One region of the Enterobacter sp. fkY84-1 genome, then DNA from elsewhere that is predicted to be linked to it. Evidence: predicted binding sites of a transcription regulator. Region 1 holds the regulator's gene; each other region holds the start of a gene.
The links. Region 1 encodes PurR, which represses purine synthesis genes. Its sites were predicted from a motif close to CANGCAAACGTTTGCNTG; they were not measured.

Region 1 (4,957 bases):
AGCATCACGCTGGTGGTGGTCAACAGCGGCGTGGCAATCAGCGCCGAGACCACCAGACTTGCGAGGAAGCACAGACCCAGCTGCAGGGTATTTTGCAGCGCGGCGGCGCGGCCAGTCGCCTGCGGGAACGGACGTAACGCTTGTGCCACCACGATCGGATAAATCGCTCCGTTTGCCACGGCCATCACGCAGAAGGGGACCAAAATTTCAGCCAGACCCGCGCCCGGAATAAACCCGACGGCCCAGGTACCGATGACGCTCAGCGCATAGAGCACCAGCAGCCATGGCAGCATCTGCTGACCTTCCCATTTTTGCAGCGCCGCGCGGCAGCCGTACCCGCCCACCAGGAACGCGATGGTCTGCGGAACATAGCTCAGACCGATGGCCGCCGGGCTGTAGCCCATATCGTGCAGAATAAACGGCGAGCCGGTGAGCCACGCGAAGAAGCTGGCCGAACAGGCGGCATAAATCAGGACATTCCCGCGATACGCTTTGGCGCTCAGAAGGGAGGTGAAGGTAATCGGCGTCGCGTCGGCATGCGCCTCTTTTTTATGCGCGGGCTTAAGGGCAAACGCCGGCAGCATCAGCACCAGCGTGATGGCAAACAGCGTGGCAAAAATGGCCTGCCAGTCAAAGTGCGCGAGGATCCAGCTGCCCAGCAGCGGAGCCAGGGCAGGGGAGAGGCCCACCAGCGGCATAATGGTGGCGAAAATACGGTTTGTGCGGTTAGCCGGGTAGTAGTCGGTCACCAGCGCCTGCCAGGTCACCGCCGCGGCACAGACGCCCACGGCCTGAACGAAGCGCAGTACCAGCAGCCAGGTAGCATCGCGCACCCACAGCATCCCCAGGCAGCCCACGGCAAAAATGGCCAGACCCAGCAGCAGTACCGGTTTACGGCCGAAGCGATCCGAGAGGGGTCCCCAGAGCAGTTGGGCGAAAGCAAAACCGGCAAGGAACAGGCTCAGGCTGGCGCTGATGGCCGCGGCAGGGGTTTGCAGGTCTTCCTGCATCGCGGCAAACGCGGGCAGGTACATGTCGGTGGCCAAAAAGCCCAGCACGCTTAAGCCGCCGAGCCAGACTAAAAATCCTTTCCTGGGTTGCATTCTTTTATTCTCCTGAGGAGGCAGGTGTACGTTGGCGCAGAGTGTAGGGAGTGCAAAGCGGCTTGTGAAACGCTAATATTTGGCGGGTGCATTCAAATTTTTTGCAGGCAGAAAATGTGGTCAGATTATTCGCTTGAAGTGGTCGATGCTGTTGCGCGTAACGGCAGCTTTAGCGGTGCAGCGCAGGAGTTGCACCGCGTCCCTTCGGCCATCAGCTACACGGTGCGTCAGCTTGAGGAGTGGCTGGCGGTTCCGCTGTTTGAACGGCGGCATCGCGACGTGGAATTAACGCCCGCCGGAGCATGGTTTTTGAAAGAAGGGCGTTCTGTTATCAAAAAAATGCAGATCACCCGCGAACAGTGTCAGCAGATCGCCAACGGCTGGCGGGGGCATCTCGCCATCGCGGTAGATAACATCGTGAAGCCGGAACGCACCCGACAAATGATCGTGGATTTCTATCGTCATTTCTCTGACGTCGAGCTACGGGTCTCGCAGGAGGTGTTCAACGGCGTCTGGGATGCGCTGGCGGACGGCAGGGCGGAGATGGCGATTGGCGCGACGCAGGCGATCCCGGTCGGGGGACGTTACGCCTTTCGCGACATGGGTATGCTGAGCTGGAAATGCGTGGTGGCCAGCGATCATCCTCTGGCAGCGATGGAAGGTCCGCTGAGCGACGATACGCTGCGCAACTGGCCGTCGCTGGTGCTGGAGGATACGTCCCGTTCATTGCCCAAGCGTATCACCTGGCTTCTGGATAACCAGCGGCGGGTGGTGGCTCCTGACTGGGAATCATCGGCGACGTGCCTCAGCGCCGGGCTGTGCGTCGCGATGGTGCCCGCTCATTTTGCGCGTCCGCGCATCGATACCGGAGAATGGGTTGAACTGACGCTGGAGAATCCTTTCCCGGACGCGGCCTGCTGCCTGACCTGGCAACAAAATGATGTCTCGCCCGCCATGGCCTGGCTGCTGGATTATCTGGGGGACAGCGAAACCCTAAACCGGGAATGGTTACGGGAGCCAGCGTAGCTGGCCCCGTCAAGGGATTAACGACGGTAGTCGCGGAACGGACCGTCCGCAACGGAACGGCGTTCAATCAGGCGCGGGTGAACTTCAATGGACTGCGACTCTTCGCGCTTGTTGACGATCCTGTCCAACAGCATATTGAAGGCCGTTTCGCCCAGCGAATCTTTTGGCTGGTGAATGGTTGTCAGCGCCGGGGTGAAAAAGCGCGCGTTACGCACGTTGTCATACCCGATCACGGAAATATCCTGCGGTACGCGCAGACCCAGCTCATCGGCGGCGCAGAGTGCGCCCATGGCCATGATGTCACCACCGCAGAAAACGGCGGTCGGGCGGTGCTGCTGGGAAACGATCTGCTGCATCGCGCGGTAGCCTGATTCCGGCTCAAAGTCGCCCTGCACGATCCAGTTTTCCGGCACGGTGATGAGCGCTTCTTCCATCGCTTTCATAAAACCGGCCAGACGGCCCGCGCCGGTGTTACGCTCCAGCGGACCGGGGATCACGCCAATCTCGCGGTGACCGCGTTCGATCAGGTAACGACCCGCCATGTAACCGCCTTCGAAGGCGTTGTCGATGACGGAGTCGGTGAAGTCCGCGCGCGCTTCACCCCAGTCCATGACCACCATGGGGATATGGCGATACTCTTCCAGCATCGACAGCACGGATTCCGGGTACTCGGAACACATGACCAGCAGGCCATCGACGCGCTTTTGCGCCATCATCGACAGGTAGGCGCGCTGTTTTTCTATGCTGTTCCACGCGTTGCCCAGAATCAGGGTATAGCCTTTCTGGAAGCAGTTCTTCTCTACCGCTTCTATGATCTCGGCAAAATAGGCCGCTTCACTGCTGGTCGCCAGCAATCCAATGGATTTGGTGTGATTAACCTTGAGGCTGCGCGCAACCGCACTTGGCGAATAGTGCAGCTCTTTGATTGCTGCCCAGACGGCGTTGCGCGTCTCTTCCGCCACAAAGCGGGTTTTGTTAATTACATGTGATACGGTTGTAGTGGAAACGTTTGCGCGTTTTGCTACGTCTTTAATTGTTGCCATTAAATGTCACTCCAGACCATATCCTAAACTCCTGAAAAACTTGAAGGTAAACGTTTGCCTTCTCTCACCCTTATCACGCAATCTTGAATTGCGGCACGCCGGGAAAACGACACGGGACGTCAGGAGGGGGTCAATGGCCGGTACGCTAATAAATTTAGCGTGGAATTTTGTCCTATCTTGATGAAAAGGGGAAGAGGTAAAGTGTTTATCAGCCTAAATCCAGGAAGATTTTTGACGTAAATTATGCAAAAATGAGCAGGCTCACTTTTCGTGGGGGGATTAAAAGGAGAAAAATTGATGAGTTCCGATCTGAAGTTTTCGCTGTTCACCACCGTGGTTGTGCTGGCTCTGATTGTCGCGGCGGGTCTGACGGCCGCGCTGCACTGATTTACGCGGAGGGAGAGCCTTCTCCCTCCCGCTCCCCCCGATTGTTACTCCTAAGGCAAAAATCTTTTGCCATTTTGTTAACTTCTCATTTTTTGTGATTGATGTCATGCTTTCCGCTTCTTTGTTCTGTGTCACCACATGACACGGCATCCGGAGTTGACGCATGAAAATCAATTTTCCCCTGCTGGCCCTGGCGATTGGCGCTTTTGGGATTGGCACCACTGAATTTTCCCCGATGGGGTTACTGCCCGTTATCGCCCGCGGCGTGGACGTCTCGATCCCTGCGGCCGGCATGTTAATCAGCGCCTACGCCATTGGCGTGATGGTGGGGGCGCCGCTGATGACGCTTCTTCTTTCACACCGCGCGCGCCGCAATGCGCTGATTTTCCTGATGGCGATTTTCACCCTCGGCAACGTGCTTTCGGCCATTTCGCCGGACTACACCACGTTGATGCTTTCGCGTATTCTGACCAGCCTTAACCACGGCGCGTTCTTTGGGCTGGGGTCGGTTGTGGCGGCAAGCGTGGTGCCGAAACACAAGCAGGCCAGCGCCGTAGCCACCATGTTTATGGGCCTGACCATCGCTAACATCGGCGGCGTTCCTGCGGCAACCTGGCTGGGCGAGGTCATTGGCTGGCGGATGTCCTTCCTGGCGACGGCCGGACTGGGCGTGGTCGCGATGGTGGCCTTGTTCTTCTCCCTGCCAAAGGGCAGCGCCGGAGAACGTCCGGAAGTGCGTAAGGAGCTGGCGGTGCTGATGCGCCCGCAGGTGCTCTCCGCGCTGCTGACCACCGTGCTGGGGGCAGGGGCGATGTTTACCCTCTACACCTATATTTCACCGGTGTTGCACGATATCACCCACGCAACGCCTCTCTTTGTGACCGCGATGCTGGTGCTGATTGGCGTGGGCTTCTCGATTGGCAACTATCTAGGCGGGAAATTTGCCGACCGTTCCGTGAGCGGAACGCTGAAGGGCTTCTTAACCCTGCTGATTGTTATCATGATCGCCATTCCGTGGCTGGCGCGTAACGAGTTTGGTGCCGCGATCGCAATGGTTGTCTGGGGGGCTGCAACGTTCGCGGTGGTGCCACCGCTGCAGATGCGCGTGATGCGTGTCGCGCATGAAGCGCCGGGCCTCTCATCCTCGGTCAATATTGGCGCCTTTAACCTGGGCAATGCGCTCGGTGCGGCGGCCGGTGGGGCCGTGATTTCCGGTGGGCTGGGGTACAGTTTTGTGCCGGTGATGGGGGCGATTATTGCCGCGCTCGGTCTGCTGCTGGTGATGATGTCGGGTCGTAAACAGCCAGAAGCAGCCTGCGCTGCGGAATAAACCAAAAACGCAGAAGGGCGAGCCCTTCTGCGTGTCTCTTACGCGGCGAAGTTCTTCGCCACAAAGTC
Region 2 (4,957 bases), 1.2 Mb from region 1:
GCCGCAGCCGCGATCTTTCAGCTTACGAATAATGGTAAAAAGGTGGTTAACCTCTTTTTCCGTTAATGACGATGTCGGTTCGTCCATGATGACGATTTTCGCATCATAGGAGAACGCTTTGGCAATTTCGATCATCTGCATCTGGGAGACGGATAATGTTCCCACGCGGGCGCGCGGATCGATATCAATATCCAGCTCGTCGAAAATCGCCTTGGTGTCGCGATACATTTTATCCTGATCGACAAAGACACCTTTGGTGGGATAACGCCCCAACCACATGTTATCCATGACTGAACGCTGCAGCACCAGGTTTAATTCCTGGTGAACCATCGAGATACCGTTTTCCAGTGCTTCTTTCGCTGAATGGAAATCGATCTCTTTCCCCTGAAAAAGAATGCTGCCAGAATCTTTTTGATAGATCCCAAAAAGACATTTTAATAATGTTGATTTACCCGCACCGTTCTCCCCCATTAAGGCATGAATAGAGTGAGGACGCACTTTTAAATTAACATTATCGAGTGCCTTAACGCCGGGAAATGACTTGTTGATACCGCTCATTTCCAACAGGTATTCACCGGATGACTGAGTTGTTGTGCTGACCATAATTATACCTTGTTGGCCTCGCATATCGCGTTATAAAAGGGCGCAACGAATTGCGCCCAGTGGAGACAAGTTAACTCTTTTATTTACCGATAAACTCAGCCAGGTTGGACTGGTCTACGCCCACGTAAGGTACGCGAACGATTTTGTTGTCAATTTTCCAGTTGGTGCCGTCTGCCGCACCTTTGCCATCGGCCAGGTTTTTCGCCAGGTCGAAGGTGGCTTTCGCCTGGTTGTTGGCATCGTTCAGCACGGTACCGGCCATCGCACCGGATTTAACCAGCGCCAGCGCTTCTGGCAGCGCATCCACGCCGAATACCGGGATAGAGGATTTGTTGTGTGCTTTCAGCGCTTCTACCGCCCCCATTGCCATCGCATCGTTGTTGGCGATAACCACTTCGATTTTGTTGGCGTTAGGGCCGGACAGCCACGCGTCCATCTTATCTTTCGCCTGAGCGGTATCCCACATCGCGGTATCTAACGCCAGCTGCTGGGTTTTCAGGCCCTTGTCGTTCAGCTCTTTGATAACGTATGTGGTACGCGCTTCAGCATCCGGGTGGCCAGGTTCGCCTTTCAGCAACACGAACTGAATCTGACCGTCTTTGTTCAGGTCCCAGTTCGGGTTCGCCGCCCAGTGTTTCGCGATCAGATCGCCCTGAATAATACCGGACTCTTTGGAGTCGGTGCCGACGTAATACGCTTTATCGTAGCTATCCAGCGCCTTACGGGAAGGTTCTTTGTTGAAGAAGACGATCGGCACGTTCTGGCCGCGCGCTTTTTCAATAACCGTGCCTGCTGCAGCCGGGTCAACCAGGTTGATGGCCAGGGCTTTCACGCCTTTCGCCAGCAGAACGTCGATCTGGTCGTTCTGTTTGGACTGGTCATTCTGGGAGTCGTTCATCAGCAGCTGAACGTCTGGCGCTGCTTTCGCATCTTTCTCAATCGCTTTACGCACAACAGACATGAAGTTGTCGTCGTATTTATAGATGGTCACACCAATACGGGTATCCGCAGCGTGCGCTGCTGCACCAAAAAGCATGCTTGCCATTACAGCAGACAGGGTCAACACCTTCTTATTCATGGTATCTCCGGTTTTTTTTATGCAGGGTAGTTCTTGTGAATAACGAGCGGCGGGCAGATGTTAATAAAACGTTACTGACAGCCGAGGTTCACTTATAAAATTTCTCTCTTCCGTGTTCGGTAACGCTCCAGAAATGCGTTTTATTCGTTGTTTGCGGCACATTGGCTATAGTGAAAGTGAATAATCACTGTTACATAGCGTTTCAGCCCCTAAAACGCTGACATCATAGTCAGCGCCTTGTTAAGATACTGTGAATTTACTCACAGATTGAAAACGGTTACATCACCACATGTAATCAGTTAGTGATCGGAACCACAGTTTGCCGGGCCGCGACGGAGTGGCGACGCACTAAAGTCGGCATGAAACAGTGTGTTGCCCCCGGATCCAGCATGCCAGCAGCCCCCTGTAACGCCAGCTCAGTCGCCAGTTTCGCCATAGAGGCAATCGGGTAACGCACGGTTGTCAGCTGCGGGTCGGTGTAACGGGCAATCGGGATATCATCAAAACCAATGAGTGATAAATGCTGTGGCACCGCAATGCCGTTATCCTTCAGCGCCGTCAGGGCGCCGGCCGCCATGCTGTCGTTATAGGCAAACACCGCAGACAGCTGCAGATTGCGGCCCAGCAGCTCTACCATCGCCGCTTCACCGCCCTGCATGTCCGGCGTGCCGGTCCCCACCCAGCTTTCGGATGGCGTAATGCCGTGCTCTTTCAGGGCGTTTTGCCACCCTTCGCGCCGCAGTTCGTCATCTTCAATCTGATGGCTGGAGGCCAGATAACCGATCCGCTGATGTCCATTGTTGATGAGCATTTTCGTGGCCATCATGGCGCCGCTAACGTTATCCAGCCCGACGCAGCGGTGGGCATAGCCGGGGACGATGCGGTTGATCAGCACCATACCCGGGATCTGCTCCATCAATCCGGTTAGCTCTTCATCGCTCAAGGCTTTTGAATGGACAATCAAGGCGTTACAGCGCTGGCGGATCAGCACTTCAATGGCATGACGTTCTTTTTCCGCCTCATGATAGCTATTGCCGATCAGGACATATTTCTGATGCTGCTGGGCGACCATATCGACCGCTTTCACCAGGGCGCCGAAAAAGGCATCTGAGACATCCATTACCACCACGCCGATGGTGTCGCTGACCTGCGTCGCAAGCGCCTGGGCATTGGCATTTGGCCGGTACCCGAGCTGAGTCACGGCCTTCATTACGGTTTCACGGGTTTCAGGGCTGACCAGCGCGCTATTGTTGAGCACGCGTGAGACGGTAGCCACAGAAACGCCCGCCTGACGGGCGACGTCACGAATGGTGATCATATTCACCATCCTTCAAAGGATTGCAGCAACTCACAGACACCCCCTGTGTTTAGCAAGGTGGCTATTTTGGCAGCGAGAGAAAGGGGACTACGTGAAGAAGCTCACAGTCATGAAAACGCTTACATCCGTTTTGTTAATGATTGTGATCCAGATCGTTATCTGGATGTATTTTTCAATGATATCCCTGAAGCACGTGCGGTTAACTGACGCCATACCCACTCCAGCGGTCCCTGGCGGAAATAGCGTAGCCAGAGCACAGAAAACGCCAGGTTTACTGCCCAGACCGGAATAACAAACGCCAGCAGCGTAAGGCGGTCGAATTTCATAAACAGGCCAAAGCGATAGAAAAGCGTGGTGCAGATCAGCGTTTGCAGGAGGTAATTGCTTAACGCCATGCGGCCCACGCAGGCGATAGCGCTAACCATCCACAGACGAGAAAGCGAGGGCCAGAAGCCGTAGATCAGCGCCGCGTAGCCGATGGTCTGAAACGGCGCGCTCAGTTCACGCGGCACCTGGAGCAGGAACGCGCACCAGCGGTAATCCCAGTGGATGTGCCACTGCACCATCACCGCCGGGAGATTAATCAGCACGCCGAGCAGCACCAGACCGGCGCCGGTGCGACGATAGTGACGCAGGCTGAATTCCCCTTTCAGCCAGCCGGTGCGCATCAGTGACGCGCCCATCAGCATCATGCCCGCCAGCTGCCAGCCGTATTGCGCGCCCAGCGCAAGGAGGTTGTCCCCCAGCATATCCGCGCGGTTGCTTATCGCTTCCGTACCGCCTTTCAGCTTCCAGAACTGCTCGTACTGCAGGTTAGCGGCATCCGGGATCCAGGCACGATTTGTCGTCTCCCCGGAGATCATCCCCAGCAGCAGCAGTACCCCAAGCCCCATGACATAGAGCATCACGCCGGTGTTGAACAGGCTTTTAACGCTGTGCGCATCGCGAATGAGGCGCCAGCAGATGAGCCCGACTAACCCATACGCGAGAAGAATATCGCCGTCCCAGAAGAACAGGCCATGGATAAAGCCGAGGATAACCAGCAGCGTCAGGCGCGACTGGATCCAGCGCGTGCCGCGTTTGAGGAGAAGCTGCAGGCCTGCGCCAAACAGCAGGGCGAAGAGCGTGAGGAATTTGACCTGCGCAAAGAGATCGAGGATTGCCCAGGTCCAGGCATCACTGCGGGTGATGTCGCCATACCACGCGGGATTGAGATACGCCGCCTTCGGCAAACCGAAGGCGGTAATATTAAGCAGCAGGATACCGAGAATGGCGACGCCGCGAACAAAATCGAGCGTGACGTTTCGCTCCATGGTCCCTGCCCTGTCAGACTTAGTTGTGGTGACGTACGGCGCGCAGGAACTCCTGGCGGGTATTCTGGCTCGATTTAAACAGACCGCCCAGCGAGGTTGTGGTGGTCGCACTGGTGGCATCGCGCACGCCGCGCGCTTTCACGCAGTAGTGAACCGCGTCGATAGAGACGGCCACGTTATTGGTGCCCAGCAGCGTTTGCAGCGCGGTCAGGATCTGCTGGGTCAGGCGCTCCTGCACCTGCGGACGCTGAGCGAAGAACTGCACGATGCGGTTGATCTTCGACAGGCCAATCACCGTATCTTTGGGGATATACGCCACGGTTGCTTTACCGTCGATGGTCACGAAATGGTGTTCGCAGGTGCTGGTCAACGTGATATCGCGGACCGTCACCATCTCATCCACTTTCATCTTGTTTTCAATGACGGTGATTTTCGGGAAGTTGGCGTAATCCAGGCCGGAGAAAATTTCGTCGACGTACATTTTCGCGATGCGGTGCGGCGTCTCCATCAGACTGTCGTCACTCAGATCGAGATTCAGCAGCTCCATGATGTCGGTCATATGGCCGGCAATCAGACGCTTGCGGGTTTCATTGTCCAAATCCTGTACGGGCGGACGCAGTGGCGTTTCAAGACCGCGCGCAACCA
Region 3 (4,957 bases), 230 kb from region 1:
CGTCAATTATTGTCAGTAAGGCTTTTCAGTAAAATACAATGTAAACAAAATCAATAATGGCCAGCAGCGCCCACAATAAGAGATAGAGCATAAAATGCTCGCGAATATTATTCATCAGAAAGCTAACGATCTTGCGCATAACGCCCCAACATGCGGTGTGAATGAAGCGGGCCCCGTGACCTCCGGAGCCCGTGCGGATTATCCGTTAAAACGCGAGAGGGAGAAGGGCGTCAGATCAAACTGCGGCGCAATGCCCTGGGCAAACTGCGCGGCGATTTCACCCAGAACGGAAGCAAACTTAAAGCCGTGGCCGCTCAGTCCGGTGATGAGCAGGGTGTTGTCATGCCCCGGCAGCGTATCAATGATAAAGTCTTCATCAGGCGTATTGTCGTAGGTACAGGCCGCGCCATACAGCAAGCCACCGACGCCCGGAAGAATAGTGCGCAGGAACGAGAAGGCCTCTGAACCATCCTGTGGGAAGGCGCCGAAAGGTTTACGCTCTTCAGGGGAGGAGATCGCCTGGCCGCCGTTGTGTTTACCGATTTTCAGCGCGTCTTTTTCTGACGGGAAGCCGTAGAACTGGTCCCCGTTGGGTAATTCGCCGGTGAAAGCCGGGAATTTATTCTGGGCGCTGTAACGACCATCCGACTGGAACCAGGAGAAGACCTTGCGCACCGGCTGGATCGGCAGATCGGGCAGCAGGCGGGTAACCCAGGTACCTGCGCTGACCAGCAGGCGGGACGCTGAATAATCGCCGTCAATAGTGGTGACCGTGACGCCATTATCATCATGGGTGATGGCCTCTACCGGACAGTTGAACAGCTGCGCGCAGCCTGCCTTCGCAGCAAGCTCGATCCAGGTTTTGATCGCCGTTTCGCAATGGAGCACCCCGGAGTGGGCTTCAAAGAGGCCAATATAATCGTCCGGGACGGTAATTTCGGGCCAGCGTGCGGTAATGCCCGTCGCGTCCAGCTTCTCAACGTCCAGATTAAACGCTTTCGCGCTGCGTTCGACGCCAGCGAGAAACGCAGAATGTGCCGGACCCAGGTTGATGACGCCAGTACGCTCGAAAATACGATCTTCGGTCTGTTTCGCCAGTTCATCCCACAGCGTCTGGGCGCGAAGCACCAGCGGAACGTAGCGTTCACCTTCACCGTACGCATGGCGGATGAGGCGGGTATCGCCATGATGGCTGCCTTCCGCATGAGGAGGCAGATGGCTATCGATCATCAGAACCTTCAGACCAGCCTGTGTTGCGTAATAGCCTGCGGCAGATCCTACGGAGCCGCTGCCAATAATGATTAAGTCGTATCTCATATGCATCTCATAAACTGATGTTTTGTTAGCAGAGTAATTAACAACGCGGGGTTAGACAAGGGAGAAATAAATAAGGCACCGCGAGGGTGCCTGTAGAGAGAAAAGTGGGCATAAGCTTAGTGTCGTTTATACTCATTTTCCTGGTAGTCGCCAGATTCTATTTTTGCAATACCTGCTTCTAAAATAGAAATAAACTGACGGGCGACGTCTGTTGTTAGCCACAGCGTCTGTCCAACTTCCGCTTCTTCACGGTTGAGTTGATTTGGGGTCTGGTAGTGCAAACGCAGCATCAGCGCATCGTAGCTATCTACGGTACTGATATCCCAGCCAACAAGTGGGTGGGTCTGGATGACTTCACTATTCTTTTCCATTATAACCCCCTTAATGCGTGTTAGAAGACAACGGCTTTGAGGTTCAATGCATGTTTTTCTGAAAGCAACTTCAGTATACCAAGTAATAAGGGTTCCGAAGGGAAAAATAAACAGGTGGCAACACATTTTTCTGCTTTTTAGGATTGTTCGAACAATAAAACACCATCTCGTTCACGATTTTTAAAGAAGATGCCGAATTATTTTGAACTTACAGGATTATGAGGCAAAAAAAAGCCGGGGCGACCCGGCAAAAAAACACAATGAGGGAGCAGTGTTAATCCGTGATGAACCAGTCGTCAGCGCTTTCCCACGTTTCCTGGAGGATTTCGCTGATGCGATCTTTATCTTCTTTTGCCGCGCCAATGACGGAGAGGTTGTTCGCCGCGGCGTAACGCACCGTGACGGCACCCGCGTTGTCGGGAAAGGTGTTGTTAATACGACGGGATAATTCGCCTGCCAGTGCATCAAGCGCGCCGGCAGGCAGAACGGTAGTTTTGGCTATGGTGACTTCAATACGCATAAATGCCCCCTGTGTAATATACTGTTTATTTATACAGGTATATTATCAGTTTGACAACAAGGGGCACTGATTTTTTAACGTTTTACCGTCCAGCTTACGGTTTCACCCGCCAGGAAGGGGATCAGCGTGTCGTCCGTCAGGGCAATGGACTCCTCAACGTGGCTCGCTTTACGCTCCAGTTCGATGAAGGTGTCGTTGACCGGCAGGCCGTAGAAGCGCGGGCCGTTAAGGGAGCAGAACGCTTCAAAATGTTCCAGCGCGTTCATCTCTTCAAACACGGTTGCGTAGCTGGCAAGCGCCGTTGGGGCGTTGAAGCAGCCTGCACAGCCGCAGCTTGCCTCTTTACGATGGCGGGCGTGAGGCGCGGAATCGGTACCGAGGAACGCGCGGGAGAACCCGCTGGCGACCAGCTCGCGCAGCGCCTGCTGGTGGATGTTGCGCTTAAGAATAGGCAGGCAGTAGAGGTGAGGGCGCACCCCGCCCACCAGCATGTGGTTACGGTTAAACATCAGGTGCTGTGGCGTAATGGTGGCGGCGATAAGATCGTTGCCGTCTCGCACGTACTCTGCCGCGTCTTTGGTGGTGATATGCTCGAAGACCACCTTCAGCGCCGGCAGGCGCTGGCGCAAAGGCTCCATCACGGTCTCGATAAAACGGGCTTCGCGGTCGAAGATATCAATCTCGGCATGCGTTACTTCGCCGTGAACCAGCAGCGGCATACCCAGTTTCTGCATGCGTTCCAGCACCGGCATAATGGCATCAATGCTGGTGACGCCGTGGCTGGAGTTGGTGGTGGCATTCGCCGGGTAGAGTTTCGCTGCCGTAAAGACGCCTTCGTTAAACCCGCGCTCCACTTCGTTCGGATCCAGTGAATCGGTCAGATAGCAAGTCATCAACGGGGTAAAATCGTGTCCCGCAGGAACGGCGTCGAGAATGCGCTGGCGATAGGCTATCGCGGCATCGACGGTGGTGACTGGTGGCACCAGGTTAGGCATGACAATCGCGCGGCCATAAATTTCGCTGGTATAAGGCACGACGGTTTTCAGCATATCGCCATCACGCAGATGGATATGCCAGTCGTCAGGGCGGCGGATTTTAAGAACCTGGGGTTGTGCAGTCATGGAAGCTCCGGCTTGTCAGGAATCAGTCATAAGGATGGCTGTTTTTGCCGGACACAAATCATAAGCGGAAACGTTTTCGTTTGCACACTTTTCCGTGAAAAAAAAGGGCGCCTCAGCGCCCTTCAGGTTAATCGGTGAAAGGAATGATAATTTCGCCCGGTTTCACCTCTATACCTTTTGCATATTTTTTCGCCAGAGCTTCACCCTTGCTTTTGTCTTCACTTAAGACGTACGCGGGCTGCTGGTTAAAGTAATTCCGCAGCGACTGATTCAGATAGGGCATCAGGGTTTGCAGAACCGGCGCCATCTTGTCCGGAGACACCTTCGCGTCGACCACTTCCATCTCCTGCAGGAAAATCGCCCCTTTCTCTTTGTTGAAAACAGGCAGTGCCTTCAGCTTGAGCTTGATGTTGGCTTTCTGATTGCCAAAGAGGGAGGACATATCGAGGTCCGCATCACCGGCCAGGGTGACTTTGTTTGGCTCTTCACGTCCGATTTGACTGGTGAGGTTTGTGAGCACGATATGCGCATCGGCAAGACCCGGTACGCCAATGTCTTTCGAGAAATTGTTATGTTTTTGCAGCGCCTGATTAATTTCCTGTTCACTGACGGTGTATTGCGTGAGCTGGTTACAGCCAACCAGCAGGCCGCTGACAATCAATGCCGCGGCTAAGACAATTTTCTTCATAGTGTTCCTCAACGAAAAATCGGCGCTTCTGTCCTGTTACGCCAGTATGTCAGCGTGAATGGGCAGAAACCAGCAGAAAAAACTGAGAAGTGGGGCGGGAAGGGCTCCCGCCCGAGGGAAAGGCTACGCGCCGGGCTCGAGCATGCCGCTCGCGCTGCGTTTCTGGCTGAACTGCCACCACAGGGCGAGTAGCGTCATAAAGCCCACCACGCCCAGCATCATCCACGGAAGTTCAGGTTGATTTAACGCTTTGCCAGCATCAAACAACCAGCCGCCGCCGGCGTAACCTAATGCCCCGCCAAGCGCCAGCCCCAGTCGGCTGAACCCCATATAGCTGCCGCGTGCACGCGCATCCGCAAGCGAGGCGCTCAGCGTTTCGCGGGCAGGCTCGGCGATGATCGAGCCAATATAGAACGTGCAAATCAGCGTAAACAGCTGCTGGAGCGTGTTCACCAGGCCGATCGGCATCATGCTCAGCGTCATCAGGAACAGTCCGGCCATCAGGCGATGCTCCAGGCGAAAACGCCGCTCGCTCCAGCGGGCAATCGGATAGAGGAGCGTTAACGACAGGCAGGCTTCGATGGCGTACATCCATTTCACCGCCGCAGGGGTACCTGCAATGTCGTTAACCATGATCGGCAGCATCAGCATGACCTGCACGGCCAGCATGTAATATCCCGTCAGGGTCAACACATAGGTGACAAAACGTCTGTCGCGCAGGACGCGGCCCAGCCCTTCGCGAACCGGCGCTTTCACCGTTGACAGTTTCCACGCCGGCAGGAACAGGCCATTAAACAGCGCGCACAGCATAAAGAGCACCGCCCCAGCCGCGCAGACCAGACGGAAGTCATACTGCAGCAGCCAGCTTCCCAGCAGGGCGCCGATAACCGCCCCGGCGCTGTCCTGCATCATCAGAATCGAGAAGAAACGGCCGCGGTGC

Region 2: a site for PurR is predicted at 3,108-3,125, ahead of galS (HTH-type transcriptional regulator GalS). Genes of this name have one in related genera too.
Region 3: a site for PurR is predicted at 3,393-3,410, ahead of pyrC (dihydroorotase). Genes of this name have one in related genera too.

The regions. Positions count from the first base shown of each region.
Region 1 is NZ_CP169393.1:1,969,453-1,974,409, forward strand. Features, by position in the region: gene punC (purine nucleoside transporter PunC) at 1-1,103, opposite strand, end outside; gene punR (DNA-binding transcriptional activator PunR) at 1,218-2,129, shown strand; gene purR (HTH-type transcriptional repressor PurR) at 2,147-3,172, opposite strand; gene cydH (cytochrome bd-I oxidase subunit CydH) at 3,470-3,559, shown strand; gene ACEPLT_RS09415 (MFS transporter) at 3,723-4,889, shown strand; gene sodB (superoxide dismutase [Fe]) at 4,928-4,957, opposite strand, start outside.
Region 2 is NZ_CP169393.1:3,164,143-3,169,099, forward strand. Features, by position in the region: gene mglA (galactose/methyl galactoside ABC transporter ATP-binding protein MglA) at 1-603, opposite strand, end outside; gene mglB (galactose/glucose ABC transporter substrate-binding protein MglB) at 683-1,681, opposite strand; gene galS (HTH-type transcriptional regulator GalS) at 1,977-2,999, opposite strand; gene yeiB (DUF418 domain-containing protein YeiB) at 3,155-4,312, opposite strand; gene folE (GTP cyclohydrolase I FolE) at 4,332-4,957, opposite strand, start outside.
Region 3 is NZ_CP169393.1:1,741,473-1,746,429, forward strand. Features, by position in the region: gene ACEPLT_RS08210 (DUF2770 family protein) at 26-139, opposite strand; gene solA (N-methyl-L-tryptophan oxidase) at 199-1,317, opposite strand; gene bssS (biofilm formation regulator BssS) at 1,434-1,688, opposite strand; gene dinI (DNA damage-inducible protein I) at 1,963-2,208, opposite strand; gene pyrC (dihydroorotase) at 2,283-3,329, opposite strand; gene ACEPLT_RS08235 (lipoprotein) at 3,457-4,017, opposite strand; gene mdtH (multidrug efflux MFS transporter MdtH) at 4,141-4,957, opposite strand, start outside.